2 regions of the Stenotrophomonas sp. YJH_SMC_123 genome follow, and region 2 is predicted to be linked to the other one. Evidence: riboswitches for the same ligand, from Rfam matches in the RefSeq annotation. Region 2 holds a riboswitch; the other holds the start of a gene.

Region 1 (3,638 bases), on a different contig from region 2:
CAAGGGGAAGAACACCTTGATGCGCTGGTCCGGCCCTCCGGTCGTCATCCGCGCCACGTCGGCACCGGTGAACACCATGCGGTCCAGGGAAGGGGAAAGAACGCGGCGCTCCTTCAGCGCCACCTCGAACAGGCGGTAGGTCTGCTGCGCAGCCATGGGGAACCTCATGCAACGACAGTGGATCGGCTGGCTGTCGTGCACCTGTGCACCGGCTGGCTGGAGTGCCCAGCCTAGTCCGGCGGTTTCCCGCCGCAAGCGTTGCGGGCGCCACGGCCCGCCCTACCCCTGCGCGCTGCTCAGTGACCCGTGCAGGCTGCCTGCGCCGCGCGTTCGCGCCGGTGTTCCCAGTACCAGAACACGAAGCCGGCGCCGAAGAACCCAGCCTGGCCCAACGCCAGGTGCAGCGGGCTGGCGCTGAGCAGCGGCGACACCACGCCGGCCACCACGGTGCTGATCATCAGCTGCACGAAGGCCTGCAGCGACGAGGCCAGGCCGCGCTGGTGCGGGTACATGTCCAGCACCGCCAGCGCCAGGATCGGGAAGATCAGCGCCATGCCCATGCCACCCAGGAAGATCGGCAGCACCGCCCACGGCAGCACGAACTGCGGCGCCAGCGCGACGTAGCCGACGTTCAGCAGCACCGACAGCGCGCACAGGCCGAAACCAATGGATACCTGGCGGGTGGGCGTGGTGTGCCCGGCCATGCGCCCGGACAGGAACGAGCCGGTGGTCATGCCGCCGATGGTGGGGATGAACAGCCAGGCGAAACCACCCTCGCCCAGGTGCAGGTGCTGCATCACGAACACCGGTGCCGAGGAGATGTACAGGAAGATGCCACCGAAACCGATGCTGCCGGCCAGCGCCAGGCGCAGGAAGCGCGGATTGAAACCGATGCGCACGTAATCACGCATCAGCACCCGCGGCGACAACGGAACGCGCGCTTCGAGCGGATGGGTCTCCGGCAGGTAGCGGGCGGTGGCCGCCAGCAGAACCAGTGCGAACACCACCAGGAACCAGAAGATCAGCGGCCAGCCAGCACCGCTGAGCAGGATCCAGCCACCGATGATCGGCGCGATCGCCGGGGCGATGCCGAACAGCATCGACACCTGGCTCATCAGCCGCTGCGCGTCGTGACCGTGGTACAGGTCGCGGATCACCGCGCGGCCGACGATCATGCCGACGCCTGCGGACAGGCCCTGCAGGGCGCGGAACCCCAGCAGCGTGGTCAGATCGGTGGACAGCGCACAGCCGACCGAGGCGCCGACGAACACCACCAGGCCGCCGAGGATCACCCGCTTGCGGCCCCAGGCATCGGACAGCGGGCCGTGTGCCAGGCTCATCAGGCCGTAGAACAGCAGGTACACGCTGATGGTCTGCTGCACCGCCACCTCGTCCACCGCCAGGCGCTGGGCCAGCTGCGGGAACGCGGGGAAGATGGTGTCGATCGAGAACGGACCGAACATGGCCAGGCCGGCGAGCAGCAGGGCCATGCGGCGGGTGGAAGGAGCAACAGCGGCGGTCATGGAGAAGGCGTCCGGCAGGGCCATGCGCGGCACGCACGGCGGCGCCAGTCCCCTGCAGCAGGGACGGCGCCAGATGAATTCGGGTATCCGCCCATCATAGGTGGGGATTGCGCCTGATGCCATGCAGCAGTGCACAAAACGCACGGGCGGGCCATCGGCCATTCAGGCGCCGCGGCCGGGCCCGCAGGCGGCTGGCGCGCCCGCAACGGGCTATAATCGGCGGGCAACACGGTGGGAGAAGCGGAACACCGCTGCCGAAGGCGCAACGCCCGTAATCGCTCAGGCCCGATACCACCCGTAACACAACTCTGGAGAGACCGGTTCGATCCGGCGCCGAAGGGGCACGAAGCCGCGGTTTTCCGCGCTTCCAAACTCTCAGGCAAAAGGACAGAGGGGCGCCCCGCAGACCGCCGACCGGCGGCTTGTGCCCGTGCGTGTGCCCTTTCCTGACGGATCCTTCGCCATGTCCCAGAACACCCCTTCCCTGCGTGAGCTCGAGCACCACAATGCGTTCGTCGAGCGCCACATCGGCCCCAACGATGCCGAGATCGCGCAGATGCTCGACGTCGTCGGCCACGCGTCGCTGGATGCGATGACCGATGCCATCGTACCGGCCAAGATCAAGTCGCCGGCGCCGCTGGCACTGCCGGAATCGATGACCGAAGTGCAGGCACTGGCGAAGATCCGTGCGATCGCCGACAAGAACACCGTGCTGCGCAGCTTCATCGGCCAGGGCTACTACGGTACCCACACGCCGAACGTGATCCTGCGCAACATCCTGGAAAACCCGGCCTGGTACACCGCCTACACCCCGTACCAGGCCGAGATCTCGCAGGGCCGCATGGAAGCGCTGATCAACTTCCAGACCCTGTGCGCCGACCTCACCGGCATGGAAATCGCCAACGCCTCGCTGCTGGACGAAGCCACCGCCGCAGCTGAAGCGATGACCCTGGCCAAGCGTTCGGCCAAGTCGAAGTCGGACACCTTCTTCGTGCACGACGCCGTGCACCCGCAGACCCTGGAACTGCTGCGTACCCGCGCCGAGCCCATGGGCATCGTGCTGCGCGTCGGCACCCCGGCCGAGGCACTGGAAGCAGAAGCCTTCGGCCTGCTGCTGCAGTACCCGGACACCTTCGGCCAGATCGGCGACTACAAGGCGCTGGTCGAGGCCGTGCACGCGCGCGGCGGCCTGGTGGCCGTGGCCACCGACCTGCTGGCGCTGACCCTGCTGGCCGCCCCGGGCGAATGGGGTGCGGACATCGTGGTCGGCAACAGCCAGCGTTTCGGCGTGCCGTTCGGCTTCGGCGGGCCGCACGCCGCATTCATGGCCTGCCGCGACGCCTACAAGCGCTCGATGCCGGGCCGCCTGATCGGCGTCTCGGTCGATGCCCAGGGCAACCCGGCCTACCGCCTGACCCTGCAGACCCGCGAGCAGCACATCCGCCGCGAGAAGGCCACCTCCAACATCTGTACCGCACAGGTGCTGCTGGCGGTGATGGCCTCGATGTATGCCGTGTACCACGGCCCGGAAGGCCTGACCCGCATCGCCCGGCGCACCCACCGCCTGGCCTCGATCCTGGCCGCCGCGCTGCGCGAGGCCGGCGTGCAGGTCGGTGGCGACTTCTTCGACACCCTGCATGTCACCGGCGTGCACGCCGATGAGATTCACGCCAAGGCCCGCGCCGCCGGTTACAACCTGCGTGCGATCGACAGCGACTCGGTCGGCATCAGCCTGGACGAGACCGCCACCCGCGCCGACGTGGTCGCACTGGCCGCCGTGTTCGGTGCGCAGGCCGACGTCGACGCGCTGGATGCCAGCACCGCCGATGCGCTGCCGGCCGGCCTGCTGCGCCAGTCCGCATTCCTGACCCATCCGGTGTTCAACACCCACCACAGCGAGCACGAACTGCTGCGCTACCTGCGCTCGCTGGCCGACAAGGACCTGGCGATGGACCGCACGATGATCCCGCTGGGCTCGTGCACCATGAAGCTCAACGCCACCGCCGAGATGATCCCGGTGACCTGGCCGGAGTTCTCGCAGATCCACCCGCTGGTGCCGGCCGACCAGGCGCTGGGCTACAAGGAACTCATCGACACGCTGGAAGCGATGCTGGT
Region 2 (3,638 bases):
GCTTCAGACGCATTCCCGAAAGCCGCCAGCGAACCTGGCGGCTTTTTTCATGCCGCCACGCTGGGGACCCCAACGTTCCGGAGATCTCCTGCAATGCCCCCGCACACCGACGACCTGCGCATCCGCACCATCGAACCGCTGACACCGCCTGCCCAGCTGCTGGCGATGCTGCCCTGTGACGATGAAGCCTCCGACACCGTCAGCGCCTCGCGCGCGGCCCTGCACCAGATCCTGCACGGCCGTGACGACCGCCTGGCAGTGGTGGTGGGCCCGTGCTCGATCCACGACCCGAAGGCCGCCATCGAATACGCCCAGCGCCTGAAGCCGCTGCGCGACGCGCTGGCCGGCGAACTGGAAATCGTCATGCGTGTGTACTTCGAGAAGCCGCGCACCACGGTGGGCTGGAAGGGCCTGATCAACGACCCGGACCTGGACGGCAGCTTCAGGATCGACAAGGGCCTGCGCATTGCCCGCGGCCTGCTGCGCGACATCAACAAGCTCGGCCTGCCGGCCGGTGTCGAATTCCTCGATGTGATCTCGCCGCAGTACATCGCCGACCTGGTGGCGTGGGGCGCGATCGGCGCGCGTACCACCGAAAGCCAGGTGCATCGTGAGCTGGCCTCGGGGCTGTCGTGCCCGGTCGGCTTCAAGAACGGCACCGATGGCAACGTCAAGATCGCCGCTGACGCGGTGGGTGCGGCGTCCAATCCGCATCACTTCCTGTCGGTCACCAAGCAGGGCGGCACCGCCATCGTGTCGACCACCGGCAATCCGGATTGCCATGTGATCCTGCGTGGCGGCAAGCAGCCGAACTACGACGCCGGCAGCGTCGCCGACGCCTGCCAGGTGCTGGCCAAGGCCAAGCTGCCGACGCGCCTGATGATCGACGCCAGCCACGCCAACAGCCTGAAAAACCCCGAGAACCAGCCGAAGGTGATCGAGGACATCGCTGTTCAGCTGGAAGACGGCGAACAGCGCATCGTTGGCGTGATGATCGAGAGCCATCTGGTCGGTGGCCGCCAGGAACTGGTGGAAGGCCAGCCGCTGGTCTACGGGCAGAGCATCACCGATGGCTGCATCGACTGGGACACCACCGTGACGGTGCTGGAGCGTCTGGCTGCGGCCGTGCGCGCCCGTCGCGACGTGAAGGTGTCCGAAGCAGCCTGATGGAAGCCGCCTGAGTGCGGCACGTGTGTGGATGGCGGCCAGCGCCTGCGGGGGTGCGGCCGCGATCAGGGCCGGTCGGAGTTGGAGGCCGGCCCATCTGCACCGGCGATGCGCCTGGCGCTGCGCATGAGCGACAGCGCCAGGTACATCGCCGGGGTGGTGATACCGCTTCCTGTAGCGTCGAGCCATGCCCGACCTGCGCGCGAAGCGCGTTGGTTTCCTGCAAAGAGCAGTCGAGCATGGCTCGACTTTACGAAGAGGCTCAATGCACTTCGTCGTGGTACACGAACTTCGGCATTTCCCAGCGGTAGTGGATCGCCAGCAGGCGCAACGCGAAGCCGCCGCCGAGGCAGCACAGGATCGCGGTGGCATCGGCCACGCCCCAGTGCAGCAGCAGCAGATAGGCCGCGCCGGTCAGCAGCGCGATGATCGCGTACAGCTCCTTCTGGAAGATGAGTGGCACCTCGTTGCAGAGGATGTCGCGCAGCACCCCGCCGAACGCGCCGGTCAGCATGCCGGCGATCAGCACGATCGGCATTGCATGGCCGGCTTCGCGCGCGATCGAGCAGCCGATCAGGGTGAAGGCGATCAGGCCCAGGCCATCGAGCACCAGGAAGGTGCGGCGGAAGTGGTGCATCCAGCGCGCCACCCAGGTGGCGATCAGCGCCGCGCATACGGTGAAGCCCAGGTACTCGGGATGCTTCACCCAGCCCAGCGGGTAGTGGCCGAGCAGGATGTCGCGCAGCGAGCCGCCACCGAGGGCGGTGACGCAGGCGATCATGACCACGCCGAACAGGTCCATGCGGCGGCGGCCGGCGGACAGTGCGCCGGTCATGGCTTCGGCGGAAATGGCGATCAGGTAGATGATGGACAGCAGCATGGGACAGGCTCCGGGCGCGGTGGGGCCGGCCATGCGCGACCACCGCCACTGCCTGCGCAATGACGGGATGACGATGACCGGTGCCGCTCCCGCTGTCCTTTTGCCTGAGAGTTCAGCGGCATGGGCCGCGTGCCCCTTCGGCGGATCGTCCCGGGCATGCCCGGTGACCTCTCTCCAGCTCGGCGAGTCGAATGCATGGTTGGTGGGATTCCAGCCCACCGGCCTGAGCGATCATGGGAGCCTGCGCCTTCGGCGGGCGCCAGCGCGGCGCCTCTCTCCTGCATTCGGTCGCCAGTATATCCGCTGCAGTGCAGCACGGCATAATCCAGGCATGGCCCCATCCCTCCGCCCGTGGTTCCTGTACCTGCTCGAATGCCGCGATGGCAGCTATTACGCCGGCATCAGCACCGATGTGGAGGCGCGTTTCGCCGCCCATCAGGCCGGCAAGGGCGCGCGCTACACCCGGGCCCGGCCGCCGCTGCGCGTGCTGGCCGTGCGCGAGTACCCGGACCGGGCCGCGGCCTCGCGGGCCGAGTGGCAACTCAAGCAGCAGCCCCGCGAACGCAAGCTGGCCTGGCTGCAGGCAACGGATCCTGCGCTTCTGTAGAGCCGAGCCCACGCTCGGCTGTTGTTCCGTCTGCCCGATGCGGGAGCCGAGCATGGGCTCGGCTCTACAGTAGATCCACGTCATGCGTGGATGGGCCATTCGGTCCATGCGATGATCGCCCCGCGCCCAGAGCTGGAGACCCGGATGTCCACGATCGCCCTGCTGTTCGCTCTCTCCGCAGCAACGAGCCCTGCCGCCGACCCCGCCACGATCGCGGCCGTCGAAGCCACCTGCCACGACTACGTCGATGGCCAGCTGGAGGCCGATCCGCAGCGCGTCGCCCGTTCGCTGCACCCGGACCTGGCCAAGCGCGCGGTCCTCGGCGATACACCCGACGAGCGCCTGGGCCTGCGCCGGATGTCGAAGGAAGAGCTGGTCTCGCTGACGAAACAGGGCGCGCTGAAGACCCCGAAGGATCAATGGGATCGCCGCTGCACGGTGCTGGACGTGACCGGCAACGCGGCCTCGGTGCGGCTGGAAACCCCGTGGTTCGTCGACTACTTCCACATGGGGCGTTTCGACCAGCGCTGGGTCATCGTCAACGCACTGTGGTACCCGAAACCGAAGGCGCACTGAGCGATGCGTGCCGCCGGCAACGCATGGATCTCCGTCATCGTGCTGGTCGCCGGCATCGCGCTGCTGCCTGGCCTGCTGTATCTGCTCGGGCTGGCATTGGTGGACGGTCGGCCGAAGCCGGCCGACCGCGCGCCCAGTGGCGTGGCTGCGTGCAGCGGTGAGCCACGGGCGGGATACCAGCCGATGAACCCCTGGCGCTTCACCGCCCAGTTCTTCGACAAGGACGGGATGAAGAACAAGGTGCCTGAAGTGGAGCGGGAGGCCTTCTGGATTGCCCGGCGCCACCTGTGGCGGCAACCTCGGCGCGGCATGCTGCGCTGGCATCTCAGCAGCACCGCGTTGGCGATCTGGATCACCCGGCATTGGAGTACCGCGCAGATTGCGGACACCGCGAGGAAGGAGGACTTC

What was found. A riboswitch is a leader RNA that binds a small molecule or an ion and turns the genes downstream of it on or off. The one in region 2 is predicted to bind glycine.
Region 1: another riboswitch for glycine. It lies ahead of gcvP (aminomethyl-transferring glycine dehydrogenase); the one in region 2 lies ahead of AC5P5W_RS08575 (trimeric intracellular cation channel family protein).

Annotation. Positions count from the first base shown of each region.
Region 1 is NZ_JCAFRM010000002.1:98,265-101,902, reverse strand. Features, by position in the region: gene AC5P5W_RS05325 (siderophore-interacting protein) at 1-156, opposite strand, end outside; gene AC5P5W_RS05320 (multidrug effflux MFS transporter) at 297-1,523, opposite strand; glycine riboswitch at 1,822-1,924, shown strand; gene gcvP (aminomethyl-transferring glycine dehydrogenase) at 1,987-3,638, shown strand, end outside.
Region 2 is NZ_JCAFRM010000003.1:100,222-103,859, reverse strand. Features, by position in the region: gene AC5P5W_RS08580 (3-deoxy-7-phosphoheptulonate synthase) at 94-1,167, shown strand; gene AC5P5W_RS08575 (trimeric intracellular cation channel family protein) at 1,430-2,047, opposite strand; glycine riboswitch at 2,130-2,235, opposite strand; glycine riboswitch at 2,249-2,338, opposite strand; gene AC5P5W_RS08570 (GIY-YIG nuclease family protein) at 2,379-2,654, shown strand; gene AC5P5W_RS08565 (nuclear transport factor 2 family protein) at 2,799-3,230, shown strand; gene AC5P5W_RS08560 (hypothetical protein) at 3,234-3,638, shown strand, end outside.